2 regions of the Pseudomonas sp. DF5 genome follow, and region 2 is predicted to be linked to the other one. Evidence: predicted binding sites of a transcription regulator. Region 2 holds the regulator's gene; the other holds the start of a gene.
What was found. The regulator sigma-54, encoded in region 2, starts transcription at its own class of promoters, with help from an activator protein. The targets are predictions, from matches to a motif close to ANTGGCATNNANNTTGCTNT.
Positions count from the first base shown of each region.

Region 1: a site for sigma-54 is predicted at 1,572-1,591, ahead of glnA (glutamate--ammonia ligase). Genes of this name have one in related genera too.

Region 1 covers NZ_JBYVYM010000021.1:56,293-71,833, forward strand. Annotated here, with positions in the region: gene glnA (glutamate--ammonia ligase) at 71-1,477, opposite strand; gene thiI (tRNA uracil 4-sulfurtransferase ThiI) at 1,806-3,260, shown strand; gene typA (translational GTPase TypA) at 3,400-5,220, shown strand; gene AC30D7_RS19470 (YkgJ family cysteine cluster protein) at 5,448-5,888, opposite strand; gene AC30D7_RS19475 (glycogen/starch/alpha-glucan phosphorylase) at 6,147-8,597, shown strand; gene AC30D7_RS19480 (DUF2339 domain-containing protein) at 8,791-12,378, shown strand; gene AC30D7_RS19485 (DUF3999 domain-containing protein) at 12,375-13,742, shown strand; gene AC30D7_RS19490 (class 1 fructose-bisphosphatase) at 13,988-14,998, shown strand; gene AC30D7_RS19495 (DUF924 family protein) at 15,002-15,541, shown strand, end outside.
Region 2 covers NZ_JBYVYM010000008.1:16,416-31,956, reverse strand. Annotated here, with positions in the region: gene AC30D7_RS09530 (ATP-binding cassette domain-containing protein) at 1-614, opposite strand, end outside; gene AC30D7_RS09525 (KpsF/GutQ family sugar-phosphate isomerase) at 890-1,864, shown strand; gene AC30D7_RS09520 (KdsC family phosphatase) at 1,864-2,388, shown strand; gene lptC (LPS export ABC transporter periplasmic protein LptC) at 2,396-2,968, shown strand; gene lptA (lipopolysaccharide transport periplasmic protein LptA) at 2,955-3,503, shown strand; gene lptB (LPS export ABC transporter ATP-binding protein) at 3,503-4,228, shown strand; gene AC30D7_RS09500 (RNA polymerase factor sigma-54) at 4,413-5,906, shown strand; gene hpf (ribosome hibernation-promoting factor, HPF/YfiA family) at 5,981-6,289, shown strand; gene ptsN (PTS IIA-like nitrogen regulatory protein PtsN) at 6,302-6,766, shown strand; gene rapZ (RNase adapter RapZ) at 6,769-7,626, shown strand; gene AC30D7_RS09480 (HPr family phosphocarrier protein) at 7,642-7,917, shown strand; gene pmbA (metalloprotease PmbA) at 8,024-9,370, opposite strand; gene yjgA (ribosome biogenesis factor YjgA) at 9,479-10,003, shown strand; gene tldD (metalloprotease TldD) at 10,064-11,506, opposite strand; gene AC30D7_RS09460 (carbon-nitrogen hydrolase family protein) at 11,519-12,373, opposite strand; gene AC30D7_RS09455 (YhdP family protein) at 12,527-15,541, opposite strand, start outside.

The DNA of each region.
Region 1 (15,541 bases), on a different contig from region 2:
TTCGCCCACAAAAAAGGCCTCCTGAAGGAGGCCTCTCTTTTGTCGCGCCGCGTGAGGCGGCGCTACCGGATCAGCAGCTGTAGTACAGCTCATATTCCAGTGGGTGTACGAAGGTACGAACCTTGATTTCTTCTTCGCTTTTCAGAGCGATGTAAGCGTCGATGAAGTCGTCGCTGAAAACGCCGCCTTTGGTCAGGAACGCACGACCTTTGTCCAGCTCTTCCAGGGCTTCTTTCAGGCTGCCGCAAACTTGTGGGATCTCTTTCGCCTCTTCAGGCGGCAGGTCGTACAGGTTTTTGTCAGCTGCATCGCCAGGGTGGATCTTGTTCTGGATGCCGTCCAGGCCAGCCATCAACAGTGCAGCGAAGCCCAGGTATGGGTTGGCTGCTGGATCCGGGAAGCGGGCTTCGATACGGCGAGCGCGAGGGCTGGACACGTAAGGAATACGGATCGAAGCGGAACGGTTGCGAGCCGAGTAGGCCAGCATCACTGGAGCTTCGAAACCTGGGACCAGACGCTTGTAGGAGTTGGTCGACGGGTTGGTGAAGCCGTTCAGAGCCTTGCCGTGCTTGATGATGCCGCCGATGAAGTACAGGGCGGTATCGGACAGGCCGGCATAGCCTTCGCCAGCGAAGGTGTTCTTGCCATCTTTGGCGATGGACAGGTGAACGTGCATACCCGAACCGTTGTCGCCGTACAGAGGCTTAGGCATGAAGGTCGCGGTGCGGCCGTATGCGTCAGCTACGTTGTGTACGCAGTATTTCAGGGTCTGAACTTCGTCAGCCTTGGCAACCAGGGTGTTGAACTTCACGCCGATTTCGTTCTGACCGGCAGTCGCCACTTCGTGGTGGTGAACTTCGATGGTCAGGCCCATTTCTTCCATGGCGTTGCACATGGAGGTACGGATTTCGTGGTCGTGGTCGAACGGCGGAACCGGGAAGTAGCCGCCTTTGACGCCTGGACGGTGGCCTTTGTTGCCGCCTTCCACGTCCTGGTCGGACATCCACGAGCCTTGTTCGGAGTAGATCTTGAACATGGAACCGGAGATGTCGGACTTGAACTTCACTTCGTCGAAGATGAAGAATTCAGGCTCTGGACCCACAAATACGGTGTCACCGATACCGGTCGACTTCAGGTATTCCTCGGCACGCTTGGCGATCGCACGTGGGTCACGGTCGTAGCCTTGCATGGTCGAAGGCTCGATCACGTCGCAAACCAGGATCAGGGTCGGCTCTTCGGTGAACGGGTCGAGAACGGCAGTGGTGTCGTCCGGCATCAGGATCATGTCGGAAGCTTCAATGCCTTTCCAGCCAGCGATGGAGGAACCGTCGAACATTTTGCCTTCTTCGAAGAAAGCTTCATCCAGCGCATCGCGAGCCGGCATGGTCACGTGGTGCTGAGTGCCTTTGGTGTCCGTGAAGCGCAGATCAATCCACTTGACGTCATGATCTTTGATGAGTTGAACCGACTTCGACATAGTGTCCTCCGGGTGGCTTAGGGCTAGTAATGGATGCCCTTAAATGTGGGTGATGCCGGCGCGAATACTCTGCCATGGCAACCTGCCTCACAAGGGAGCAAATTGCATGCCAGTGCCTCATCATGGGTTTTTTGCCCCAATATCACGCTTATAAGGGGGCGGCGCACCATAAAGCGCAAAATCTCGCCCTGTAATGTAGCGTTGAATTCCGTAAATGACCTGTTTTGGTGCGCTCAAAACCTTCTGCACATTAACTGGTTAAACCTTGAGCAATTTCCGCTATAATCCGCGCCCCCCTTTTTCGGCTGGCCCTGCGCGCGCTGTTTTCATGAAACTAATCGTAAAAGTCTTCCCCGAGATCACCATCAAGAGCCGCCCGGTACGGATGCGTTTCATCCGCCAGTTGGCCAAAAACATCCGTACCGTGCTCCGCGACCTGGACCCGGCCGTGGTGGTGAACGGTGTGTGGGACAATCTCGAGCTGGAAACCCGCGTCAGCGACCCCAAGGTCCTGAAAGAGATGGGCGAGCGCCTGACTTGCACGCCGGGCATCGCGCACTTTTTGCAGATCGACGAGTACCCGCTGGGCGATTTCGACGACATCGTCGAGAAGTGCAAGCAGCACTACGGCGATGCGCTGGCCGGAAAGATTTTCTCGGTGCGCTGCAAGCGTGCGGGCAAGCACCCATTCAGTTCGATAGACATCGAGAAATATGTCGGCAGCCAGTTGCGCCGCCAATGCGGTGCCGCCGGGATCGATCTTAAAAAGCCCGAAATCGAAGTCCGTATCGAAGTTCGCGACCAACGGTTGTTCGTGATCCACAGCCAGCACAACGGCATCGGCGGTTATCCGCTCGGAGCCCTGGAACAGACGCTTGTACTGATGTCCGGCGGCTTCGATTCCACCGTTGCGGCCTACCAGATCATGCGCCGCGGGCTGATGAGCCATTTCTGCTTCTTCAACCTGGGCGGACGAGCCCATGAGCTGGGCGTGATGGAAGTCGCGCACTTCATCTGGAAGAAGTACGGCAGCTCCCAACGCGTGTTATTTGTCAGTGTGCCGTTCGAGGAAGTTCTGGGAGAAATTCTCGGGAAAGTCGATAACAGTCATATGGGTGTAGTTTTGAAGCGTATGATGTTGCGCGCTGCTTCCCGAATTGCCGATCGACTGCACATCGAAGCGCTGGTCACGGGTGAGGCGATCTCCCAGGTGTCGAGCCAGACGTTGCCGAACCTGTCCGTGATCGACTGCGTGACCGACAAGCTGGTCTTGCGTCCACTGATCGCCAGTCACAAGCAGGACATCATCGACACGGCCAACGAGATCGGCACCGCCGATTTCGCCCGGCACATGCCGGAGTACTGCGGGGTCATCTCGGTCAATCCGAAGACGGCGGCCAAGCGCTACCGCGTGGAGCACGAAGAGAAAGAATTCGACATGGCAGTCCTTGAGCGCGCGCTCGAGAACGCCAAACTGGTGCCGATCGATCGCGTGATCGACGAATTGGGCCAGGACTTGCAGATTGAAGAAGTCAGCGAAGCGCTGGCGGGCCAGATCATCATCGATATCCGTCACCCGGATGCCGCCGAAGACGACCCGCTGGAGCTTCCTGGTATCGAGGTACAGACGATGCCGTTTTATGCACTGAACGCTCGTTTCAAGGAACTGGACCCTACTCGCCAGTACCTGCTGTATTGCGACAAAGGCGTGATGAGTCGCCTGCATGCCCACCATTTGCTCAGTGAGGGGCATGCCAATGTGCGCGTTTATCGACCGAGCTAAGTGCCCGGGGCTGTTTGCCTGTGGCCTGCGTCACCGGCCCCCCGATGCCACCGTCAAGTTGTAACGGCTTGTACGGACGCTACTGTTAATCGCTGCCAAGACTTGTCAGCACACCGAATCCTCTGATCGAGATACACAAGTGATCGAAAATCTACGCAACATCGCCATCATTGCCCACGTTGACCATGGTAAAACCACCCTGGTAGACAAACTCTTGCGTCAATCCGGCACCCTGGAGCGCAACGAGCTCAACGACGAGCGCGTGATGGACTCCAACGACCAGGAGAAAGAGCGCGGTATTACCATTCTGGCGAAAAACACCGCCATCAACTGGAACGGCTACCACATCAACATCGTGGACACCCCGGGCCACGCCGACTTCGGCGGTGAAGTTGAACGCGTAATGTCGATGGTCGACTCCGTTCTGCTGCTGGTTGACGCTCAAGACGGCCCTATGCCGCAAACCCGTTTCGTGACCAAGAAGGCGTTCGAAGCCGGCCTGCGTCCAATCGTGTGCATCAACAAGGTTGACCGTCCAGGCGCGCGTCCGGACTGGGTTCTGGACCAGATCTTCGACCTGTTCGACAACCTGGGTGCTACCGAAGAACAGCTGGACTTCAAAGTCGTCTACGCCTCGGCCCTGAACGGTATTGCCGGTCTGGACCACACCGACATGGCTGAAGACATGACCCCGCTGTACCAGTCGATCGTCGACAACGTACCGGCTCCTAAAGTTGACCGTGAAGGCCCGTTCCAGATGCAAATCTCGGCACTGGACTACAACAGCTTCCTGGGTGTTATCGGTGTTGGCCGTATCGCTCGTGGTAGCGTCAAGCCGAACACTCCAGTCGTGGCCATTGGCGCCGACGGCAAGAAGCGTAACGGTCGTATCCTGAAGCTGATGGGTCACCACGGCCTGCACCGTATCGACGTTGAAGAAGCGTTTGCCGGTGACATCGTGTGCGTGAGCGGTATGGACTCGCTGTTCATCTCCGACACCCTGTGCCAGCCGGACAACGTCGAGGCGATGAAGCCTCTGACCGTTGACGAGCCGACCGTTTCCATGACCTTCCAGGTAAACGACTCGCCTTTCTGCGGTAAAGAAGGCAAGTTCGTGACTTCCCGTAACATCAAGGAACGTCTGGACAAAGAGCTGCTGTACAACGTTGCACTGCGCGTTGAAGAAGGCGACTCGGCTGACAAGTTCAAGGTTTCCGGCCGTGGTGAGCTGCACCTCTCGGTACTGATCGAAACCATGCGTCGCGAAGGCTTCGAAATGGGCGTTGGTCGTCCGGAAGTGATCATCCGTCAAGTTGACGGCGTGAAGCAGGAACCGTTCGAAAACGTAACCATCGACACCCCTGAAGAATCCCAGGGCAAGGTCATGGAAGAGATGGGCCTGCGTAAAGGCGACCTGACCAACATGGTGCCGGATGGCAAAGGCCGTGTTCGTCTGGAGTACAACATCCCTGCTCGCGGTCTGATCGGTTTCCGTAACCAGTTCCTGACCCTGACCAACGGTGCTGGCATCCTGACCTCGATCTTCGATCGCTACGACACCATGAAGTCCGGCGACATGTCCGGTCGTCAGAACGGTGTTCTGGTATCGGTAGAAACCGGCAAGGCACTGACCTACTCCCTGGAAACCCTGCAGGCACGTGGCAAGCTGTTCGTTGAACACGGTCAAGAGATCTACAACGGTCAGATCGTTGGTCTGAACAGCCGTGACAACGACATGGGCGTCAACCCAACCAAAGGCAAGAAGCTCGACAACATGCGTGCTTCGGGTAAAGACGAAACCATCGCCCTGGTTCCACCTGTTCGCTTCACTCTGGAACAGGCTCTGGAATTCATCCAGGATGACGAGCTGTGCGAAGTGACACCTAAGTCGATCCGCCTGCGTAAGAAGATCCTGGACGAAGGCGAGCGTACCCGCGCTGCCAAGAAAGCCAAGAACTGAGTTAACTCAGGCTGAATGAAAACGCCCCCGGTCGAAAGGCCGGGGGCGTTTTTGTTTGTCAGGCTGTAGCAGCTGCCGAGCTTGCGAGGCTGTGTTCGACTGCGCAGCAGTCGTGAAATCAAACGCTGCGGTGCATCATATAAATCGTGTTTTCAGGCCTGCGACTGCTGCGCTGCCGAACGCAGCCTCGCTGGGGCTCGACAGCTGCTACGGGGATCGAGGCGGCTTTAAAACTTTTCGAGGGTGCGGCTGGAGCTGCTGGTCTCGCGCACCACTTCTTTAGGCTTGTACGCGCAATACCCCGGCCGCGGTCCGATCTTCGGGTGGTTGCGGCAGGTGTCCGGGCGCTTATCATAAATAGTGCACAAACGGCTTTTACGATCCAGGTACAGGCAATCGTTGTTGCTCATGCGCTGGAGGGTAAAGATCTCGGACTTCTGGTTGTAGCGCTCGACAATCCCTTCCTTCTGCAAGCGCTTGGCGATGTTCTTGGGTGGATCGCCCAGTTCGAATTCGTCGACGATGCCGATACGGATCAGATCCTTGATCTTGACCTCGACCGGCAGCGTGCAGCAGCTGGACATGCACGAGCCGCACATTGGGGCAGAGTACTTGGCCCAGGTATCGAGGCGATCGATTTCCGCGGCGGCGATCAGGTTGGGCTTCATCATCGGTTGTTACCAGCGTGTGCATCAGGGCGCGCGATCATACCGGGACTGGTGGATTTTTGAACAACCTTTCGCCAGATTTTTTTGCTTGTCGCAAAATAGTCCTGTGTCCGGCACGGCCCCTGCATTGTTTCTGGCACACGACAACGTAATGTCGATCTATCTCGTACTAACAGGAAAAACTGCCGAACCAGAGTCTCTACGGTCTGTCAGACCGACTAGGCTCAGACAACTTCACGCTCGCTCGAGGTCTTATCGATGACTCAAGAACCACTTGTTCGCGAAGCAGAGGTGGCCGCATTCCGCGACGCCGTCTTGACCAAGCTCACTTACGCGGTGGGCAAAGACCCGGATCACGCCTTCGACCACGACTGGTTCGAAGCCATTGCCCTGGCGGCGCGTGATCACATGGTCGAGCACTGGATGGATCACACCCGGCAGATTTACCGCAAAGGCCAGAAACGGGTTTATTACCTTTCCCTTGAATTCCTCATTGGTCGCTTGCTCTACGACAGCCTGAGCAACCTCGGCCTGCTCGATGTGGCCCGCGAGGCCATGACCGAACTGGGCGTCGACATCGAACGCATTCGTCTGCTGGAGCCCGATGCGGCACTGGGCAACGGTGGCCTCGGACGTCTGGCGGCGTGCTTCATGGAAAGCATGTCGACCCTCGGCATCGCCGGCCATGGTTATGGCATTCGTTATGAACACGGTTTGTTCCGCCAGGCCATCGTCGACGGCTGGCAGCAGGAGCAGACCGAACACTGGCTGGACTTCGGCAACCCGTGGGAGTTCGAACGGCCAGAGGTTGCCTACCCGATCGGTTTCGGCGGCAGTGTCGAAACCGTGACCGATGAAACCGGCAAGTCCAGGCAAGTCTGGTCCCCGGCGGAAACCGTGCGGGCCATTGCCTATGACACTCCGGTGGTCGGCTGGCGTGGTGCGAGCGTCAACACACTGCGGCTGTGGCGCGCCCGAGCCATGGAGGACTTGCATCTGGAGCGCTTCAACGCGGGCGACCACTTGGGCGCGGTCGCGGAAGTTGCCTGGGCAGAAAGTATCTCCCGCGTGCTCTATCCGGCGGACAGCAATGAGGCCGGCCAGGAATTGCGCCTGCGCCAGGAGTATTTCTTCGTCGCCGCATCCCTGCAGGATCTGTTGCGTCGCCATCGCAACATGCACACCTCGGTGCTGACCCTGGGTGATCACGCCGCGATTCAACTCAACGACACTCACCCCTCGATTGCCGTGGCTGAGCTGATGCGTCAGTTGGTCGACGTCTATGACGTGGCGTGGGACGCGGCGTGGCAGATCACGGTCGACACGCTGTCGTACACCAACCACACGCTGTTGCCGGAAGCGCTGGAAACCTGGCCGGTCAGTCTGATGGAGCGGATGCTGCCTCGGCACATGCAGATCATTTACTTGATCAACGCCCAGCACATCGACTCGTTGCGAGCCAAAGGCGTTCACGATTTCGACGTGCTGCGTGCGATTTCGCTGATCGAGGAAGACAACGGTCGCCGCGTGCGCATGGGTAACCTGGCATTCCTGGGTTCCCACAGCGTCAATGGAGTGTCCGGCCTGCACACGCAGCTGATGCGCAGCACGGTGTTCTCCGAACTGCACAAGCTTTACCCGGACCGGATCAACAACAAGACCAATGGCATTACCTTCCGCCGCTGGCTCTATCAGGCCAACCCTGAACTCACCTCCATGTTGGTCGACGCCCTCGGCCCGAGCCTGCTGGACAACCCCGAGGAGCACTTGCTCGCTCTGGAGTCGTTTGCCGAGAAGACTGCATTTCGCAAGCAGTTCGCCGAACAGCGCCTGCACAGCAAGAAAGCCCTGGCTTATCTGATTCATGAGCGGCTGGGGATCGCGGTCAATCCGGCGGCGATGTTCGATGTGCAGGTCAAGCGGATCCACGAATACAAGCGTCAGTTGCTCAACTTGATGCACACCGTTGCGTTGTATCAGGCGATTCGTGCCGAGCCGGAAATCGATTGGGTGCCGCGGGTGAAAATCTTCGCCGGCAAGGCGGCGGCCAGTTATCACCAGGCCAAGCTGATCATCAAACTGACCAACGATATTGCGCGGGTGGTCAACAACGACCCGACGGTGCGCGGTTTGCTCAAAGTGGTGTTCCTGCCCAACTACAACGTCAGCCTGGCCGAGAGCATCATTCCGGCGGCGGACTTGTCGGAGCAGATTTCCACTGCCGGCTTCGAAGCCTCGGGCACCAGCAACATGAAGTTCGGCCTCAACGGCGCACTGACCATCGGCACCCTGGACGGCGCCAACGTGGAAATGTGCGAGCGCATCGGTGCCGAGCACATGTTCATCTTCGGTCTCAGCGCCCAGCAAGTCGAGGCGCGCAAGCGCAACCATGAATTCAACGCAGCGCCGGACATTGCCGCCTCCCATCGGCTCAACGATGTGCTGCAAGCGATTCGCAGCGGGGTGTTCTCACCGGACGATCCGTCCCGTTATACCGCGCTGATTGATTCGCTGGTGGACTACGACCGTTTCCTGGTCTGCGCCGATTTCGACTCTTACTGGAACGCGCAGATGCGGGTCGAAGCTCACTGGCACGACTCTAAAGAGTGGTGGCGCTCGGCGGTATTGAACACTGCGCGGATGGGCTGGTTCTCATCCGACCGGACCATTCGCGAGTACGCAACGGATATCTGGAAGGCTTTGGAGTAATTTTTAGCAACAAATGTGCGCAAGGCCCAACGTCCGTTGGGCCTGATCGATATACTAAGCACCAACCTGACCCAGTGTGGGGGCGGCGCACTGCCGCTCCCACACTGGATTCCGGGTGCCTGCTCACTAGACTGAGCCAGAGGCTGTATCGCACGGATCAGCCCCGCCACGGGGCCGCTTAGGGATATCGACCATGCAATGGATGTTCATGCTGATTGGGCTGCTGCTGGGCTGGATGCTTGACGAGTCGTTCAGCGAGGCGCTGTTGGGCGCGTTGCTCGGGCTGGGTCTCGGCCAGGCCATTCGCATTGGCCGCTTGAGTACTCAATCGACCGAGCAGCGACGCTTGCTTGATCAGGCTCAGGTTGCGCTGAATGCGGTCGAGCAGCGACTGGCGTTGCTGGAGGTGTCGGGTGCCAAGGCACCTGAACCAGGCGAACCGGTTGTCAGCGAACCTGCTGCATCGCCTGAAATCAGTCTTGAGCAAGCCCCTGTCGCACCCACGGAGCTGGTCTGGGAACTACCCCCCGAATTCGAACCCATCACTGTGGCCGCTGCCGAAACCAGTCGTCCGCTGCCCGCCGATGTCTGGCAAGCCGAGCCGGTTGCCCGCAAACCGCAGCAACCGGCTGAGCCGCGCGGCCCGAGCTTCATCGAGCGCGCCATCAGCGGCGCACGCAACTGGCTGTTCGGCGGTAATACCGTGTTGCGGGTCGGTGTGGTGCTGTTGTTCCTCGGCCTGGCCTTCCTGTTGCGCTATGCCACCGAAGGCATGGTTGTGCCGATCGAGTTGCGTTACGCCGGCGTTGCGGCGGCGGCCTTGGGCCTGCTCGCGCTGGGCTGGTGGCTGCGACTGCGCAACAGCAACTACGCGCTGATGCTGCAAGGCACCGGGATCGCGGTGTTGTACCTCACGGTATTTGCCGCGATGCGTCTGCATCCGTTGCTTGATCCAAAGGCAGCATTGGGCCTGTTGGTGGTGGTAACGGTGTTCTCGGCGATTCTCGCCATTACCCAAAATGCGTTGGGCCTGGCGGCCGCAGCTGCGTTGGGCGGTTTCGCCGCGCCGATCCTGACCTCCACCGGCGCCGGCAATCACGTCGCGCTGTTCAGCTATTTCGCCCTGCTCAACGCCGGCATCCTCGCCATCGCGTGGTTCAAGGCCTGGCGGCTGCTCAACCTGATCGGGTTTGTCGGCACCTTCGGTATCGGCTTTGCCTGGGGCCTGCGCTCCTATAGACCGGAGCTGCTATGGAGCACCGAGCCGTTCCTGATTCTGTTTTTCCTGATGTACCTGGCCATCGGTTTGTTGTTCACCCGGCGCAAGTTGCTGGAGATGAGCGACGCGCCCGAGGACGGCAGCCGTGAAGCACTGCTGCACTGGTCGGCGCACAAGGGCGATTACGTCGACGGCATGATGCTGTTCGCGCCACCGCTGGTGGGCTTCGGTCTGCAGTTCGCACTGGTGGAGCACTTTGAATTTGCCGCAGCCTTCAGTGCGTTGGCCTTGGGCATGATCTACATGGGCCTGGCCAAGTTGCTGATGGGTGGCCGAGCGCTGTTGTTGGCCGAAACCTGTCTGGCGCTGGGGGTGATCTTCGCCAGTCTGGCGATCCCCCTGGGGCTGGACGCGCGTTGGACTGCCGCAGCCTGGGCGGTGGAAGGCGCGGGGATTTACTGGCTCGGCCTGCGTCAACGACGACCGCTGGCGCGGGCCTTTGCCTTGCTGCTGCAACTGGGTTCGGCGCTGGCCTTTCTCAGCGAATTGCGCAGCGGCGAGAGCAGTCTGCTCGATGGCGCGCCGCTAGGGGCGTTGATGCTTGGCGTGGCGTTGCTTTTCAGCTTCTATCAATTGCGCAAAGCGTCACCCGAACAGGTATCAACGCGGGAACGCCAAGGCTTGCCGGTGCTGGCCTGCCTGGGCCTGACGTTCCTCTATCTGCTGGCGCCGCTGTTTTTCTTCACTCACGGCACGGCGATCAGTTGGGCGTTGGCCGGATTGGTGACGCTGTTCGTCGGCCTGCGCCTGCAATCGCGAGCGTTCCTGTTCAGTGCGTTCGCCGTGCAACTGCTCGGCGGTGCGTTGTTCCTGGTGCGGCTGCAAGGGGCAAGCGGAGAGTCGGGTGCGGTGTTCAGCGCCGGATGGAGCGGTTTGCTCAGCGCGTCCCTGATCGGGTTGGCGTTGATCGCTGGCATGCTGCTGGCGGCCCGCGATGAAATGGTGCGCAGCGATGTGCGTTTGCTGCGTGGCTTGTCAGTGGTGCTATTGGCCGGTCTGGTGCTGATCAACCTGGCTGTGCTGTTCGTGTTGCCGTGGCAAACCGCGAGTGCGGTGTGGGCGGCCAGTGGTTTGTTCATCATCTGGCTGAGTCTGTACCTGAAGCAGCGTGTGAGTTTTGTCTTTGGTCTGCTGTTGCAGGTGATCGGCGGCGTAGCGTTCCTGTTCGCCGGGCCGGACCTGCTCGGGCCGCTGCTCAGCGAAGGCTTGCGACCGTTGGCGCATAGCGGGTTCTGGACACCGCTGGTGCTGGGGCTGGCGGCATTTGTCGGGGCCTGGCGTTTGCAGCTAGGCAACCATGCTTCGGCTTTCGATGTGTTGAGCCTGCAGCGCTTGTCCGAAGTGTTGCTGGTGTGGGGCACGGGTTGGTGGGCACTGGCGTGGATCAGCGAAGTGCTGCGTTTTGCGCCTGTGAACCTGCAAGCGACGTTGTTGCTGGCGGTCGCGGCGGTGAGTGTGGCGCTGTGGGCGGTGCTGGCGCTGCGCCTGAAGTGGTCGTCGCTGGGCTTGCTCTGCACCTTGCTGATTCCCGCCGCCGGTCTGGTGTTGCTCACGGCCTGGCATTCGCGTTATCACCCGGCCGCCAACTTCGGCTGGCTGGTTTGGGCCGCGGTGTTCGTCGTGCATTTCACCTCGCTGCGGCGGCTAGCGCCAATGTTGCCCGAAAAAGCCCTGAGCACCGCCCATGTGCTCGGTTGCTGGCTATTGATCGGCGTGTTGGCCCTGGAGCTGCGTTATGGCTTGCTGCTGTTGTCGGAGCAGTACAACGCCTGGCGTTGGCTGGGTTGGGCAATTCTGCCGAGCCTGTATCTGGTGCTGATGGCCGCACCGCGCACGTGGCCATGGCCGGTGTCGGCTTATCCCCGCGAGTACCGGGTCTATGCCGCCGCGCCTTTGGCGTTGTTGATGCTCGGCTGGTTCTGGCTGGCGAACATGGCCAGCGACGGCACCGCCGAGCCGTTGCCCTATGTGCCACTGATCAACCCGCTGGAGCTGGGCCTGTTGTTCGCCCTGTTCGGTGTTTATGTCTGGTCCCGCAACGCAGTCACGCAACTGGCGATCCGCAAGGATTACACCGATAACGCCACGCAGGTGATTGCCGGTGTTTCACTGTTCGCCTTCTTTACCGCGCTGGTGATGCGCGCGGCTCACCACTGGGGTGGCGTGCCGTTCGCGCTGGATCTGCTGCTTGAATCGATGCTGGTGCAGGCCGGCCTGTCCATCGTCTGGACCCTGATGGCCCTGAGCCTGATGATCGGTGGGCATCTGCGTCATCGCCGCGAAGTCTGGCTGATCGGCGCGGCGCTGATCGCGCTGGTGGTCGCCAAATTGTTCTTCGTCGAATTAAGTAACCGCGGCGGGCTGGCGCGGATCGTGTCGTTTATCGGCGTTGGCGTGTTGCTGTTGGTGGTGGGCTATTTCGCCCCGTTGCCACCCAAGCGTGCCGAAGCCGTGCCGGATGCTGAAAAACCGGCCCCTGAAACCGAAGGAGCGTCATCTTGAGTCAGAAGCTGAACCTGGGCTGGTGGGCTGCTGTTGTGCTGGGTGTGACACTGTCGGCTGGCGCGCAGGAAAAACCTGCGGACTTCGCCACGCAGGTGCCATTGTCTGTGAGCGGCGAGGGCCCGTGGTATCGCCTGGAACTGCCCTTGGGCGTGCAACTGAACGCGCGGCAAACCGATCTCAGCGATGTGCGTGTGTTCAACGCCGCCGGTGAGCCTCAGGCGTACGCTCTGGCCCGAGAGCCTGCGCAGACTCACGAAAACCGCACGCTGACCGACGTAAAGTGGTTCCCGTTGTACAACTCGGCGGATGCCAGCGAACGCACGCCAAGCGTACGGGTGCAATCGAACACCAACGGCACGTTGATCGAAGTGCAGCCGTCCAGCCAGTTGGAGGCGGGCGAAGAAGAACTGCGTGGCTGGTTACTCGATGCCAGCGGCATCAAGGCGCCGTTGCAGCAATTAATCCTCGACTGGACCAGTGAACGCGACGGCTTCCAGCGTTTCAGCATCGAGGCCAGCAACGATTTGCAGCATTGGCAGTCGTGGGGGGAAGGGCAGGTGGCGCGTCTGACGTTTGCCGACGAACGGGTCGAGCAACATGAAGTCGGCCTGCCGGGGCAATCGGCGCGCTATCTGCGTTTGCTTTGGAATTCGCCTCAGTCGGCGCCAGTGCTGACCTCGGCGCAACTGGAAAGCACCAACCCTCGCACCTTGCCGCTGCCGTTGGTCTGGTCGCAACCCTTGGCCGGCAGCAGCGTGAAGGCCGGTGAGTACATCTGGCAATTGCCGATGGGGTTGAACGTCCAGCGTTTGCAGATCGAGCTGAATCAGCCCAACAGCCTGGCACCGGTAACATTGTCGGGGCGCCGGGAGACCAGCCTGCCGTGGCAACCGCTGACCAACGGTTTGCTCTATCGCCTGACCCAGAATGGCCAGGACGTGGTGCAGAACGAATTGCAGTTGTCGGGTCAGACCGTGCAGCAATTGAAACTGACGGTGGATGAACGCGGCGGTGGCCTGGGTGCCGAAGCACCCACCGTGCGGTATGCCGTGCGCTCCACGCAGTTGGTGTTCCTGGCGCGCGGGGCCGGGCCTTATACGCTGGCGCTGGGAAGTGCGACGGTGAAGGCTGCAAGCTTGCCGTTGTCGACGCTGATTCCCGATTACAGCGCGGCAAAGCTGGCGACGTTGGGCAAGGCGACGGTGGACGGCGGGGCTGTGGTGACCCCGGTGGCGACAGCGCCAACGGTGCTGGGCACGAACTGGAAAAAGATCGGGCTGTGGGCGGTTTTGCTGCTCAGTGTGCTGTTTTTGGGGGGTATGGCGTTCAGTTTGCTGCGCAAGCCTGCTGCTAAATCCTGAGGATGGCTGGCGCTGTGCGCCAGATCGCGGGCAAGCCGCTCCTGCAGGGGCGAGGGTTGCCCGCGAAGACGTCCTTCCTGCCACCAAAAATATCGAAACTGGCGCCCAATCGCAGCCCATTTCCAACTACGCTCAACCCCGCGCATGAACTCTATTGGGTGTATCACGTCTGATAGGAGGAAATGCGCCCCGACTCGCGTTAAACTGCGCGGGTTTTTAGCCCCCCCATTCCTCCGGAGCCGTCCATGTCCCGCGTTACCCTGAGTCGCTATTTGATTGAGCAGACCCGCAGCAACAACACTCCTGCCGATCTGCGTTTCCTGATCGAAGTGGTGGCGCGTGCCTGTAAGGAAATCAGCCACGCCGTCTCCAAAGGCGCCCTGGGTGGTGTCCTGGGCAGCATGGGCACTGAAAACGTCCAAGGTGAAGTGCAGAAGAAGCTTGATGTGATGTCCAACGACATCCTGCTCGAAGCCAACGAATGGGGCGGTCACCTGGCCGGCATGGCATCCGAAGAAATGGACAATGCCTACCAGATCCCGGGCAAATACCCGAAAGGCGCGTACCTGCTGGTGTTCGACCCGCTGGACGGTTCGTCGAACATCGACATCAACGCGCCGGTCGGTACGATCTTCTCGGTGCTGCGTTGCCCGAACGAATACCTGACCCAGAACGAGCCTTTGAACGAAAAGGCTTTCCTGCAGCCAGGCACTCAGCAGGTTGCCGCCGGTTACGCGATTTACGGTCCACAGACCATGCTGGTGCTGACCCTGGGCAATGGCGTCAAAGGCTTCACCCTGGATCGTGAAATGGGCAGCTTCGTACTGACCCATGAAGACATCACGATTCCGGAGTCCACGCAGGAATTCGCGATCAACGCGTCCAACAAGCGTCACTGGGAAGCGCCGGTACAACGTTACGTCGACGAGTTGCTGGCTGGCGATGAAGGCCCGCTGAAGAAGAACTACAACATGCGTTGGGTCGCCGCGATGGTGGCCGACGTGCACCGCATCCTGACCCGCGGCGGTCTGTTCATGTACCCACGCGACAGCCGCGAGCCGTCGAAGCCGGGCAAACTGCGCCTGATGTACGAAGCCAACCCGATGTCGTTCTTGGTGGAGCAAGCGGGTGGCGCATCCACTGACGGCCACCAGCGCATCCTCGACATCCAGCCGGAAGGCCTGCACCAGCGTGTTGCGGTGTTCCTCGGTTCGAAAGAAGAAGTTGCCCGCGTCACGGCTTACCACAAGGAATAAAACATGACCGCGCCCTGGCAGCCGTTACTCGAATGGTGGTTTGGATCTTTCGAATCACCCAACGAAATAGCGGCTGACAAGGGCAAGTTATGGTTCGGCAAGCGTGACAGTCAGGACCTCGAAGCGCGGATGCGTTTCGGGGATCTGGTCGAGCAGGCACTGGCCGGCGGATTGACCGAATGGGCGCAACGCCCCGAAGGTTGGCTGGCCCTGGTGCTGTTACTCGATCAATTGCCGCGAATGATCTTTCGCGACACCCCCAAATCCTTTTCCGGCGACGTCAGGGCCCAGGCACTGGTGGCGCAAGGCATTGCCGCGGATTTCGATCGGCAACTGCAACCGATCCAGCGGGTATTTATCTATCTGGTGTTCGAGCACTGCGAAAACCTGGCGGTGCAGAACGAAGCGGTTTCGCGGTTTCTCGATCTGGTTGAACAGCAACCCGAGGCGGATCGGGCGGTGTTTGCCAGCAACCTGGATTACGCCGAACGGCATCAGAAGATCATTGCGCGATTTGGGCGGTTTCCCCATCGCAATGCGGTG
Region 2 (15,541 bases):
AGATCGTGGGAGACCACGATGCTGGTGATGCCCAGCGCATCGTTGAGCAGGCGGATCAGGCGCACCAGCACGCCCATGGCGATCGGGTCCTGGCCGACAAAAGGCTCGTCGTACATGAGAATCTGCGGATCGAGGGCAATCGCCCGGGCCAGCGCGACTCGACGTTTCATGCCGCCAGACAATTCGTCAGGCATCAGGTCTAGGGCGCCACGCAAGCCCACGGCCTGCAATTTGAGCAGGACAATGTCGCGAATCATCTCTTCCGGCAGCGTGGTATGAACACGTAGCGGAAAGGCGACGTTCTCGAATACATCGAGATCGGTAAACAGCGCGCCGCTCTGAAACAGCACGCCCATGTGCTTGCGCGCATCGAACAAATCGCTGCGCGACAACGTTGGCAGGTTCTGGCCATTGACCCAGACTTCACCGCTGGTGGGGCGCAATTGTGCCCCCATCAACCGCAGCAGTGTGGTCTTGCCACACCCGGAAGGCCCCATAATGCCGGTGACCTTGCCGTGTGGTATGCGGATATCGATGTTATTGAAAATGCTGCGCGCACCGCGCTTGAAGGTCAGTCCCTTCAGCTCGACCGCGTAGGCGTTATCGGCACTCATCTAAACTCCTTGCGATGCAGCCTCTCACTCGGACGCCTGGCTTTCTGACGAAAGCACATACCTTCCCGGGCAGGCCGAACTGGCGGCGAACTATATCACTGCAATCATCAAGCGCCCAAGGCCCAAGCCGGGCACTATCAACAACATGAGCGCCTGGAATCATCTATTTAGAGGATTCGGCAACAAGGAATGACAAACCGCGACGAACTTGCGTGAGGGTTTTGATCATTACCGTTATAATCGCCGCCTTTTCATCAGGCTATACGATTTCTGACATGAGCCAATCCAGCGACCTGATTCAATCTGCACAACGCACCATCCGTCTCGAACTGGAAGCCGTGCAAGGCTTGTTACCCCATATCGACGCAGATTTCGTACGCGCTTGCGAGATGATTCTGGCCAGCAAAGGCCGCGTAGTCGTGGTCGGCATGGGCAAATCAGGGCACATCGGCAACAAGATTGCCGCCACCCTGGCCAGCACCGGCACCACGGCATTCTTCGTGCATCCAGCTGAAGCCAGCCATGGCGACATGGGCATGATCACGCGTGACGACATCATCCTGGCACTGTCGAACTCCGGCTCCACCAATGAAATCATTACCCTGCTGCCACTGATCAAGCGCCTGGGCATCAAATTGATCAGCGTCACCGGTAATCCCGACTCAGCGCTGGCCAAGGCTGCCGAGGTCAACCTCAACGTCCACGTCGAGCACGAAGCCTGCCCGCTGAACCTGGCGCCAACCTCATCGACCACCGCCGCTCTGGTGATGGGCGATGCCCTGGCGGTGGCGCTGCTGGAAGCCCGCGGCTTTACCGCTGAAGACTTCGCCTTTTCCCACCCAGGCGGCGCACTTGGCCGACGCCTGCTGTTGAAAGTGGAAAACGTCATGCACGCCGGGCAAGAGCTGCCGCAGGTTCAGCGCGGCACCCTGCTCAAGGACGCGCTGATGGAAATGACCCGCAAGGGCCTGGGCATGACCGTGGTTCTGGAAGCCAACGGCAAACTCGCCGGGATCTTCACCGACGGCGATCTGCGTCGCACCCTGGACCGCAGCATCGACATACACAGCGCCACCATCGACCAGGTCATGACTGCCCACGGCAAGACCGCTCGTGCCGAGATGCTTGCCGCCGAGGCGCTGAAAATCATGGAAGACCACAAGATCAACGCACTGGTCGTGGTCGATAGCGAAGACCGCCCGGTCGGCGCCTTGAACATGCACGATTTGCTGCGCGCTGGAGTAATGTAATGAGCACGGACCTGCTGCAACGCGGCAAACAGATCAAACTGGCGGTATTCGACGTCGACGGCGTGCTGACCGACGGGCGCCTGTACTTCCTCGAAGACGGCAGCGAATTCAAGACCTTCAATACTCTCGACGGCCAGGGCATCAAGATGTTGATGGCAGCCGGCGTACAGACAGCTATCATCAGCGGACGCAAGACCCCGGTGGTCGAACGACGGGCCAAGAACCTCGGCATTCCACACCTGTATCAGGGTCGCGAAGACAAACTGGTGGTGCTCGACGAGCTCCTTGCCCAACTCAACCTGAGCTATGAACAAGTGGCCTATCTCGGCGACGACCTGCCAGACCTGCCGGTGATTCGCCGCGTCGGCCTGGGCATGGCCGTGGCCAGCGCCGCCAGCTTCGTGCGCGAACACGCCCACGGCATCACCCAGGCCCGCGGTGGCGAGGGTGCCGCTCGCGAATTCTGCGAATTGATCCTGCGCGCCCAGGGCCGCCTCGATGCGGCCAACGCCGCGTACCTGTGAGCCCATCATGCTGAGCAAAAAGATTCGTAACATCCTGATATTCGGCTGTATCGCGGCACTGTTCGCCGCGGTCGGCTACTGGAACATCAGCCCGGAACGTTTCCTCGACAAGCCAGTGGTCAAGGTCGATGAAAGCGCGATCGACTATTACGCCATCAACGCCCACAGCGTGCAGTACCTGCCGGACGGCAAATTGCAGTATGAAATGACGTCCGACAAGGTCGAACACCTGAAGGCGACGGAAGTGACGTTGCTGTCCAACCCTGACCTGAACATGTTTCGCGGCACCGAATTCCCCTGGCACGTCCAGAGCGATCGCGGCGAAGTCAACCCGGACGGCACCCAGGTCGAGTTGATCGACTCGGTACGTATCACGCGTTTCGACGAAAAAAACCGTAAAACCCTGATTACCACCACCCGTATGACAGTGTTCCCGCAGCAGCAATATGCGCAGACCGATCAACCCGTTAGAATCGACGGCGCCGGCGGTGTATCGACAGGCAACGGAATGAAAGCGTACTTGAAAGAAAGCAGGATACACCTGCTATCGAACGTAAGAGGACAGTATGAGGCTCGTTAAAACTCTCCCTATTTTGCTCGGTCTGAGCGCAGCACTGGGAAGCGTGAGCGCCTGGGCTCTGCCGACCGATCAAGCGCAGCCTATCCGCATTCAGGCCGACGACGCCCAGCTGGACGACAAGAATGGTATTGCCACCTATAAAGGTGACGTGATCATCACTCAGGGCTCGATGAAGGTCACCGGCAACACCGTGACCATCACTCGCACCCCGACTGGCGACATCGACGTGGTGACCTCGGTGGGCAACCTGGCGTACTTCGAGCAATTGCAAACAGCTGGCGACACCAAGCCTGTTCAGGGTTGGGGCGTGACCATCCAATATCACGCCGCGCAAAACCGCGTCGTACTGATCGACAAGGCCAAAGTTGTCGACAAGGACAACAACGTCACCCAGGGCGAAAAAATCGTCTATGACACGGTGAAAAAATTGGCCAGCGCCGGTCGCGCCACGGGCAGCAAGGTCACCGAGGCACGTCCGCGTATCGACATGGTGATCCAGCCGAAAAAGAAAACCGACGAGCAAAAGGCCCAGTAATGGCAACTCTGAAAGCTCAGCATCTGGCCAAGAGCTACAAGAGCCGCCAGGTCGTGCGCGACGTCAGCCTGTCCATCGACAGCGGTCAGATTGTCGGCTTGCTTGGCCCCAACGGCGCAGGCAAGACCACCTGCTTCTACATGATCGTCGGCCTGGTACAGGCCGATCAGGGCCGCGTACTGATCGACGACCTGGACGTCAGCCACCAGCCGATGCACGGTCGCGCAAAGGCCGGTATCGGCTATCTGCCGCAAGAAGCGTCGATCTTCCGCAAGCTGTCGGTGACCGACAACATCATGGCCATCCTCGAGACCCGCAAGGAACTCGACAAGGCCGGTCGCCGCAAAGAGTTGGAAAGCCTGCTGCAGGAATTTCACATTCACCACATCCGTGACAGCCTTGGCATGAGCTTGTCCGGTGGCGAACGCCGTCGCGTGGAAATCGCCCGGGCACTGGCCACCAACCCGAAATTCATCCTCCTCGACGAACCCTTCGCCGGCGTGGACCCGATCTCGGTGGGCGACATCAAGCAGATCATCCACCACCTCAAGGCCAAAGGCATTGGCGTGCTGATCACTGACCACAACGTCCGTGAAACCCTGGACATCTGCGAAACAGCCTACATCGTCAACGATGGCCAGCTGATCGCCGAAGGTGACTCCGCCACCATCCTGGCCAACGAATTGGTCAAGGAAGTGTATCTGGGCCATGAGTTCCGCCTGTAAGCGCTGAGGAGTCTGGCCAGTCGTCAGAGCGCTCATTTCAATAAAAAATCAACAGGTTTTTATTGTTACAGCGCTCTAGGCAAACACTTCAGTTTCAGGCATATAATTTGCTTATGTTTGGCGCTTCGGCGCCCTGTAGTGGATGGCGCATGTGCGCCGGCGAATAAGGTGTTAAGCCCCTGCCATGAAACCATCGCTAGTCTTGAGAATGGGCCAGCAGCTGACGATGACACCGCAGCTGCAACAGGCCATCCGCCTGCTCCAATTGTCGACCCTGGACCTGCAACAGGAAATCCAGGAGGCCCTGGAGTCCAATCCGATGCTCGAACGCCAGGAAGAAGGCGACGACTTCGATAACGCCGACCCCTTGGCCGACAACACCGAACAAAAACCCAACGCCGACATTCAGGAGCCCTCCTACCAGGAAACCGCCCCGACAGTGGATAACCTTGAGGAAGGCGACTGGAACGAGCGCATTCCCAACGAACTGCCTGTCGATACCGCCTGGGAAGACGTCTACCAGACCAGTGCCAGCAGCCTGCCGAGCAACGATGACGACGAGTGGGACTTCACCACCCGTACATCGGCCGGCGAAAGCCTGCAAAGCCATTTGCTCTGGCAACTGAACCTGGCGCCGATGTCCGACACCGATCGCCTGATCGCCGTGACCCTGATCGATTGCATCAATAATCAGGGCTATCTGGACGAAACCCTCGAGGAAATCCTCGATGCCTTCGATCCGGAACTGGATATCGAACTGGACGAAATCGAAGCCGTCCTGCACCGCATTCAGCAATTCGAACCTGCCGGCATCGGCGCCCGCAATCTTGGTGAATGCCTGCTGCTGCAACTGCGCCAACTGCCCGCCAAGACCCCTTGGCTGGCCGAGGCGAAACGCCTGGTCACCGATTACATCGACCTGCTCGGCAGCCGCGACTACAGCCAGCTGATGCGCCGCATGAAGCTCAAGGAAGATGAACTGCGCCAGGTGATCGAACTGGTCCAGAGCCTCAACCCGCGCCCAGGTTCGCAAATCGAGTCTACCGAAGCCGAATACGTCGTTCCCGACGTGATCGTGCGCAAGGACAACGAGCGCTGGCTGGTGGAATTGAACCAGGAGTCGGTGCCACGCCTGCGAGTCAACGCCCAATACGCCGGCTTCGTACGCCGCGCCGATACCAGCGCCGATAACACCTTCATGCGTAATCAGTTGCAGGAGGCTCGCTGGTTCATCAAGAGCCTGCAAAGCCGCAACGAAACCCTGATGAAAGTCGCCACCCAGATCGTCGAGCATCAACGCGGCTTCCTGGAGTACGGCGACGAGGCCATGAAGCCGTTGGTGCTGCATGACATCGCCGAAGCGGTGGGCATGCACGAATCGACGATTTCACGGGTAACCACGCAAAAATTCATGCATACCCCACGGGGCATCTATGAACTGAAATACTTTTTTTCCAGCCACGTCAGCACCTCCGAAGGCGGTGAATGCTCGTCCACGGCGATCCGCGCGATCATCAAAAAACTGGTTGCCGCGGAAAATCAGAAAAAGCCGTTGAGTGACAGCAAGATCGCTGGTTTACTGGAGGCACAAGGCATTCAGGTGGCTCGCCGCACCGTCGCCAAGTACCGCGAATCCCTCGGGATCGCGCCTTCGAGCGAACGTAAGCGGTTGATGTAGAGCCACGCCACAGCGTTCCAGTGGTAGATCATCTGATCTACCGCTTTATGCACTGGCAACGAAGGAGAAGCTGTATGCAAGTCAACATCAGTGGACACCAACTGGAAGTGACCGAACCTCTTCGCACCTACATCGGCGAAAAACTCGAACGATTAGAGAGGCATTTCGACAAGATCACCAACGTGCAGGTCACGATGACGGTCGAGAAGCTCAAGCAGAAAATCGAAGCCACGCTGCATATTCCCGGCAATGAAGTGGTCGCTAACGCGGAACATACCGATATGTACGCAGCGATCGACGCACTGACCGACAAGCTGGATAAACAACTCAAAAAGCATAAGGAAAAGACCCAGAGCCTCCTCCAGGGCGCGACCGGTCGTTGACACTCCCAACCCATGATCCGACTTGAAAGCATCCTGACCCCCGGCCGTTCCCTGGTGAACGTGCCGGGCGGCAGTAAAAAGAAAGCCCTCGAGCAAATTGCCAACCTCATCCATCGCGAAGTGCCGGATCTGGCCATGCAGGATGTCTTCGAGAGTCTGGTCGCCCGTGAAAAACTCGGTTCCACCGGTTTTGGCAACGGTATCGCCATCCCCCACTGCCGTCTCAAGGGCTGCGAATCGCCCATCAGTGCCTTGATGCACCTGGACGCACCCATCGATTTCGACGCCATTGACGGCGCCCCGGTTGACCTGCTGTTTGTACTGCTGGTCCCGGAAGCCGCCACCGATGCGCACCTGGAGTTACTGCGCCAGATCGCCAGCATGCTTGATCGCAAGGAAGTGCGTGAAAAACTGCGCAGTGCCCCGAGCAACGAAGCCTTGTATCAGGTTGTCCTGGACGAGCAAAACGGTCATTAATCATGCGCCTGATCATCGTCAGTGGCCGCTCCGGCTCAGGTAAAAGCACCGCCCTCGATGTTCTCGAGGACAACGGCTACTACTGCATCGACAACCTGCCTGCCGGCCTGCTGCCGGAACTGGCCGAACGCGCACTGATTCACACCGAACTGGCACAGCCGCTGGTGGCCGTGTCCATCGACGCACGCAACTTGCCTAGCCACCTGTCACGGTTTCCCGAATTGCTGGAAGAAGTCCGCAGCCGGCATATCCAGTGCGATGTGCTGTATCTGGACGCCGATGAAGAGACCCTGCTCAAACGCTTTTCGGAAACCCGCCGCCGTCACCCGCTGAGCAGTGCCAATCGCTCGCTGGCGGAGGCGATAGAGGACGAAACCAATCTGCTGGGGCCGATCGCCGATCTGGCCGACCTCAAGGTCAACACCACCAGTCTGAACCTGTATCAGCTGCGCGATACCATCAAGCTGCGCCTGCTGAATCAGCCGGAACCCGGCACTGCGTTTCTGGTGGAGTCTTTCGGGTTCAAGCGTGGAATGCCGGTGGACGCCGATCTGGTGTTCGACGTGCGCTGCCTACCCAACCCTTACTGGAAACCGGAGCTGCGGGCACAATCCGGGCTCGATCAACCGGTGGCCGAGTACCTGGCGGCGCAGCCTGACGTTGAAGAAATGTTCCAGGACATTTCCTCGTACCTGCTTAAATGGTTGCCCCGCTTTGCCGCCAGCAACCGCGCCTATGTCACCATAGCCATTGGCTGCACCGGCGGGCATCATCGCTCTGTCTACCTGACCGAACGTCTGGGTCAGGTCCTGCAACAATCCCTGAAGAACGTCCAGGTTCGCCACCGCGACCTCAGCTAAAGGATTCACATCGCGATGCCTGCTCTGGAAATCGAAATCATCAACAAGCTGGGCCTGCATGCCCGCGCGTCTGCCAAATTTGTCGGAGTCGCCGGTCAGTTCAAGGATTGCACGATCAGGGTAGGACGCACGCCAGAATCCGCAGTCGACGGCAAAAGCATCATGGCCATGATGATGCTGGCTGCTGGCAAGGGCACCAAAATCTACCTGAGTACCGAAGGCGAGCAGGCTGACGAGGCGCTGCAGGCATTGGTGAAGTTGATCAACAATTACTTTGACGAAGGCGAATAAACAGCAAAAGATCGCAGCCTTCGGCAGCGCCTACGGGCTGCGATCCAATGATCCAAAAAAAAAGCGCCACCCGATCGGGTGGCGCTTTTTTTGTAGCAACCGCAGCTTAGCTACCCGCCACCGTCATCCGCTCGATCAACACCGAACCGGTGCGAATGTTGCTGCGCAATTCCAAGTCATTACCGACCGCAATGATCTGCTTGAACATGTCACGCATGTTGCCGGCGATGGTCACTTCCTGCACCGCGAACTGGATCTCGCCGTTCTCGACCCAGAAACCCGCCGCGCCACGGGAGTAATCGCCAGTGACCATATTCAGGCCCTGCCCCATCAGCTCGGTAACCAGCAGGCCACGGCCCATGCGGCGCAGCAAGGCCGCCTGATCTTCGTCGCCATGGGTGACGAACAGGTTGTGCACCCCGCCGGCATTGGCGGTGCTCGGCATACCCAGCTTGCGGCCGGAGTAGGTACCGAGAATGTAGGACACCAGTTCACCGTTCTCAACGAACGGTTTGGCGTAAGTCGCCAGGCCATCGCCGTCGAAGGCCGAACTGCCCAGGGCACGCATCAAGTGCGGACGCTCATCGATGGTCAGCCATTCAGGGAACAGTTTCTGCCCCAGCGTGCCTTCGAGGAATGACGACTTGCGGTACAGACTGCCGCCGGAGATCGCCGAGAGAAAACTACCGAACAAACCTCCGGCCAGTTCCGCGGAAAACAGCACCGGCACTTCGCAGGTCGGTACCGGGCGTGCGCCCAAGCGGCTCGCCGCCCGTTGCGCGGCACGCTGGCCGATGCTCTCCGGGCTGGCCAACAAATTGCCCTGCCGGTTCACGTCGTACCAGTAATCACGCTGCATCTGGCCATCAGCCTCGGCGATCATCACGCAGCTGAGGCTGTGACGAGTCGAGGCGTAACCACCGACGAAACCATGGCTGTTGCCGTAAACCCGGCAGCCCTGGTGAGTGCTGAGGGTGGTGCCATCCGCGTTCTTGATCCGGCTATCAGCGGCAAATGCGGCCGCTTCACAGGCCAGGGCCTGCTCGATGGCTTGCTCCGGAGTGATGTTCCATTGGTGAAACAGATCGAAATCCTGCAGGTCCTTAGCCATGAGCGCTTCATCCGCCAGGCCTGCGGCTTCGTCTTCCGACGTGTGTTTGGCGATTGCCAGCGCAGCAGCAACGGTTTCGCGAATCGCTTCCGGACCACTGGCCGAGGTGCTCGCCGAGCCCTTTCGCTGACCGACATACAGGGTAATGCCGAAGCCCTGGTCGCGATTGAATTCAACGGTTTCGACTTCCCGCTGACGCACCGTGGTCGACAGGCCCTGTTCCAGCGATACCGCCACTTCACAGGCACTGGCACCCTGGCGCTTGGCTTCAGCAATGATCTGCTCGACTTGTTCTTGCAGTGCCGGCAACGCTTGTGGGCCGACGCTTTCAACTGCACTCATGCTGTTCTCCACTCAAATTCTGCTTTCGGTAACGGTCATCGAGCGACCGGGCCGGACAAGCGGCCCCCGACTGGTTATCATGGCGGCGTTTCTTTGCGGACGGCCACCATGGTTGATTCTTACGACGACTCCCTCGATACGGGAGAAAAAAGCAAATCCCAGGTCAAACGCGAGCTGCATGCTCTGGTTGACCTCGGCGAGCGCCTTACAACACTCAAGCCTGACCTGCTGGCAAAACTGCCCTTGACCGACGCTTTGCGCCGGGCTCTGGCCGATGCGCCCAAGCACACCGCGAACATCGCGCGTAAACGGCACCTTCAGTTCATCGGCAAGCTGATGCGCGATCAGGACACTGGCGCCATTCTGAGCCTGCTCGATCAACTCGATGCCTCCACCCGGCAGTACAACGAACGTTTCCATGGCCTGGAACGCTGGCGCGATCGCTTGATCGCAGGCGACGACGCCGTCCTGGAGAAGTTCGTCGTCGATTACCCGGAGGCCGATCGTCAACAATTGCGCTCCCTGATCCGTCAGGCCCAGCACGAACTGGCGACCAACAAGCCACCGGCTTCGAGCCGTAAAATCTTCAAGTACATCCGTGAGCTGGACGAGACTCAACGCGGTTTGCGTTAAGTCCCGAATCGGGTGAGTTGCCTCGCAACTCACCCGAAGCTTCACTTTTTCAAGAACCCCTTACGATCCTGTGCCACCTACGGTGATCGCATCGATTTTCAGCGTTGGCTGGCCGACACCCACCGGCACCGACTGCCCGTCCTTGCCACACGTCCCCACACCGCTGTCCAACGCCAGATCGTTACCGACCATCGACACCCGGCTCATGGCTTCCGGCCCGTTGCCGATCAAGGTCGCGCCTTTGACCGGGGCAGTAATCTTGCCGTCTTCGATCAGGTACGCCTCGCTGGTGGAGAACACGAACTTGCCACTGGTGATGTCCACCTGACCGCCGCCGAGGTTGGCGCAGTAGATGCCTTTTTTCACCGAGGCGATGATTTCCGCCGGGTCGCTTTCGCCGCCGAGCATGTAAGTGTTGGTCATGCGTGGCATCGGCAGATGCGCATAGGATTCGCGACGACCGTTGCCGGTGCGGGCCACGCCCATCAGGCGCGCATTGAGCTTGTCCTGCATATACCCCTTGAGCACGCCGTTTTCGATCAGCGTGGTGCACTCGGTCGGAGTGCCTTCGTCGTCGACACTCAAGGAACCACGACGTCCAGCCAAGGTGCCATCATCGACAATGGTGCAAAGCTTCGATGCAACCATCTCGCCCATGCGCCCACTGTAGGCCGAACTGCCTTTGCGATTGAAATCGCCTTCCAGGCCATGGCCAACGGCTTCGTGCAACAACACGCCGGACCACCCCGAACCCAACACCACAGGCAACGTACCCGCCGGGGCAGGGATCGCTTCCAGATTCACCAGCGCCTGACGCAAAGCTTCACGGGCATAGCCCATGGCGCGGTCTTCGCTGAGGAAATAGCGGTAATCGGTACGACCGCCACCGCCATGACCGCCGCGCTCACGACGACCGTTCTGCTCGACGATCACACTGACGTTGAAACGCACCAGCGGCCGCACATCCGCCGCCAGACCGCCATCGGTGGAGGCGATCAAAATCCGCTCCCAGACCCCGGCCATGCTCACGGTGACTTGCTGGATACGCGGGTCAAGGGCACGCGTCGCCACGTCGATACGCTTGAGCAGCTCGACTTTCTCGGCGCGAGTCATCACCTCCAGCGGGTTGTCCGGCCCGTACAACTGAGCGACATCCTGAGTGGTGAAAGCTTGTACGGTGCCATTCTGCCCAGCCCGGGAGATCGAACGGGCCGCACGGGCCGCCGCGCCCAGTGCTTCGAGGGTGATCGCATTGCTGTAGGCGAAACCGGTTTTTTCCCCCGATTGCGCACGCACGCCGACACCCTGGTCGAGGTTGAAGCTGCCTTCCTTGACGATCCCGTCTTCCAGCGCCCAGGACTCGGAAATCTGCCCCTGGAAATACAGGTCGGCGGCATCGATGCCCGGGCCGGCCAGATCGCCGAGCACACCTTGCAGGCTCTCGATCGTTACGCCGCCGGGCGCCAGGAGGTGTTCACTGACAGAGGACAACAACTCGCTCATATGCTTTACGCCTTAAATTCGTCGTTCTGATGCAGGTCGCTGAGCGCCCTGCGAGAAAAAGCGCCGGTGAGTGGACACCGGCATCCGCGCCCTGATGGACGCCTGTTCGCTGCTGTCGCGTTCGGCCAGCAGCACGGCCTCGCCCTGATCCTGTTGTGCCAGCACCCGTCCCCATGGGTCGATGATGGCGGCATGACCAAAGGTCTCTCGTGGCCCCGGATGTGTTCCACCCTGGGCGGCCGCGAGCACATAACATTGAGTCTCGATGGCCCGCGCGCGAATCAGTACGTCCCAATGGGCCGCGCCGGTCACTGCGGTAAAGGCCGACGGCGCGGTAATCAATTCCGCACCGGCAGCACGCAATTCGCTGTAAAGCTCCGGAAATCGCAAGTCGTAGCACACCGTCAGGCCGACTCGACCGACCGGCGTATCGGCAACCACCACACCACTGCCATAAGCATAGTCATCGGATTCGCGATAACGCCCGCGATTGTCCGCCACGTCCACGTCGAACAGGTGCAGCTTGTCGTACCGCGCCACGGTCTCGCCCTGATCGTCGACCAACAACGAGCATGCATGCGCTTTGGCGGTCGGTTGATCCGCCGGCGGCAACGGCAACGTGCCGGCTACTATCCATAACTTGAGGTCGCGGGCGGTCTGTTTCAACCATGGCAGGATCGGGCCTTCGCCCAAGGCTTCGGCGCGGCCGATGTCAGCAATGTCGCGACGGCCCATGGCAGCGAAGTTTTCCGGCAACACGGCCAGCCGCGCGCCACCGGTCGCCGCCTGCTCAAGCAGGCGACGGGCCTGGACCAGATTGGCCAGTACGTCGCTCTGGCTGACCATTTGAATCACCGCTACAGACATGGCCATTTCCTTTTTTGTGATTTCCCACTGCCGCAGGTCAACGACGCTCCCTTGTAGCAGCTGCCGCAGGCTGCTACAGGGAACGTGGCGGCTACAAAAGAACCTTTGGCCATGCTACTCCATAGGCCCGGAGAGTGCTTTTTCAAAAAAAGCTCAAAAAGGCTTGTCGAAGGTGATTTTTGGCTCTTTCCACGGACCTTTGACCGTGTATCTGACGCTGGCGAAGCGCGCCACGCGATCACCGATCAGTTTGTCGATGAGGAATAGCGCTCCGCCGACGGCTGGTGCACCGACGATCAGCGCGGCGATCGGCAGGTTGTTGGTCACCGGCAAAGTCACCAGCAACTTGGCATCGACCTGATCAGCCACCAGATCCAGAGTGCCGTTAAGCTCCACGTTACTCGACGGACCGGTCAGCAAGATCGGCTCACGGGTCACGTAGACCCCATTACTCGCGACCAGCAAGCCTTTGACCCGGTCATAGCTCAAGCCTTTGCCGAACAGGTCGGAAAAGTCCAGGCGCAAGCGGCGGCCGATGGAGTTGAAGTTGAGCAGGCCGAATACCCGCAGCGCCTGGGCACCGCCCTCGGCTTCTACGAACTGACCTTTATTGAGCGAAGCATCGAGACTGCCGGAGAAACGCTTGGTGGCCAACCACGCCGGCGAGCCGGGCCAGCGACCGTCGACATCCATATGGAATTCTTCGCTGGTGACACTCGGCGCAAAACCCCAGCCCTTGAGCACGTCGGCGAGGTTCTTGCCACTGACCCGGCCCTTGTACCAACTGCTGGAGTTACCCGGCATGCCTTCCCAGCCCCCGCTGCCCCGCAAGAGGATGCCCTTGAGGCCCAGATCCAGGCTATTGAAGGTAATGCCCTTGGCGGTCGGACGGACTTTCAATTGCCAGGCGCCCACCAGATCCTGCCCCTGGTACAGCTGATCGATGGTGATATCCAGCGCCGGGATCTTCGTCGGGTCCACAGTGGCCAGCGGATCCGGCGAATTTTCATCGGCCAGCACCGTCGGGTCTGGGGCCGGCAAACGTACGTATTGCAGATTGACCGCAATCGGTGCGGCTTTCGCATCAGGGATACCGAAGGTGCCCTTGGCCTGCTGACTGTCGAGTTGCAGAGCCCATGCGGACGGTTTGCGCGTCAATTGCACCGACGCCTGGTCGAGGATGGTGCCGAAAGCAATGAGCTTACCGACCTTGAAATCTGCACCGCTGAGCAATTGCTTGGCACTGTCGCCTGGATCCTGGCCGGCATACTTGCTTACAAGACCCTGCCAGGGAGCGACATCCAGTTCGGATAATACACCGCGCACACGCAGGCCTTTGTTGCCGGGCAGCACGGCATCGCCGCCACCCAGAAACAACTCGCCACGACCGTCGGCGAAATTGCCGGTCGGAGCCGCAAACGTGAAGTTCGCAAGCTCACCATAGTTGACCCAGTAACGCCGCTCCGGTCCTTGCAGTGTCATGCGAAATACGGTGTCGCGCCCGACATCGGCCGCCATGCCGAACGGTGCCGGCAAATCCACCGCCACGCCTTTGAGACTGGAGCTGACCATCAATTGACTGTCGGCCCCATCAAGGTTCAGTTGCAGTTGATAAGGCACCACTCCGGACACCGGCAACGGCTGAGTGACGTTCAGCCATTCGGTGAGCTTCTTCACCTCGACCTGCCCCGATGCGGCAACCCGAGTGTTGAGCTTGCCCGCACTGCCATCGGCAAAGATCTGCGCGGTCACGGGCTTGTCGAACGCTCGCGCCGTGATCTTTTGCCCACTCAACCCCTTCGTACTGTCGAAACGGAAATCGCCTTTGAGCTGTGTCAGTTCCAGGGTGGGCTCGCGGAGTTTCAGACGGGCCTTGTCGGTCTTGAAATCGACGAGGATTTTCGGCTTTTCTCCTTTGACCAGCGGGATATCCAGATTGAGTTTGCCTTGCAGATCGCCCTCGCCCTCCCAACCGGCAAACGTGTCGGCGGTGCCGATCGGTGCTTCCTGCAGAATCTTCAGGCCATCGCCCAACCCGCCGGCGAACGCGCCATCGAGGAACAGATGAGGACTCTGTCCGGCAGGCACATGGGGAATATTGACGTAGACGTCGTTGACCTGGGTGTCGAGCAATTGCCCCTTGTTCGCGAGGATCCGCACACCGCTGTCTTCGATGAACACATCGCCGCTGACTTTGCTGACATACGGCCAGCCTGGCTGAAACGCCAGCTCGGCATCGTGAACCTTGAAAAACAGGCTGATGCTGCGTGCCGTTTCCGGGGCACCGTGGTTCAGCGAACCCTGATACTGGAAGAAACCTTCATCCACCGCGCCTTTGAGAATCGCCGTGCGCAGCCATTCATCCAGCGCCGGGCTCAACACGGTCGGCAGGTACTTGGCGGTGTAGCGACCGTCGCCGTCGACCAGACCGACCCGCAGGTCCATGTAGTCTTCCTGGGTGTGATCGAAATGCAGGCGGATCAGGAAGTCGCCAGCTATCTTGCCCTCTTCACCCAGCACCTTCAGGTACGGCGCGATCAGGGTGAAACCTTCTTGATCGAGTTTCCAGGTCAACCGGGCATTGGCTTGAATGTACTGCCATGGCTTGGCGAAAATCGGGTCCAGGTGCAGGGAGAAATCCTTGCTGTCCATGCGCAGCTCGCCCTTTCCGAGGTCGCCGCTGATGCTGCCGCTGACGTTTCGTGCTGCCGGGGCGCCGTGATAGGCGTCGAAGCCGACCCGTTCCAGATTGGCGGCAAAGCTGAATTTGCTGTCATCGGTAGCTGCCGGGCGCAGGTCGATCAGCACATTGCGCAACATCCCGGTGACCTTGAGCCGCTCGACGGCCGTTGCGACGCCTTCAGGCAATGGTCCCAGGGCGTTCAGCAAAGGAGTAAGCGGCGTGAGATCAATACGGTCGGCTTGCAGATGCAAGAGCTCTGGCGTCGTATCGGTCGCCGCCGTTTGTTGAAATTGCAGTTTCGATTCCCAGCGGGTTTCACCCAGGCTCATTGCCAGAGAATCCAGGGTCACCAGCACGCCGGTGGAGCTGCGCTGGAAATACCCGTTAAGCGCCAGATTGTTGATCTGGATCGGCTTGCGCTCGGCGTAGGCGCCCGTGAGTTGCGGCGCGTTCAAACGGATCGCGGCGCTTTGCAGGGTGCCCTC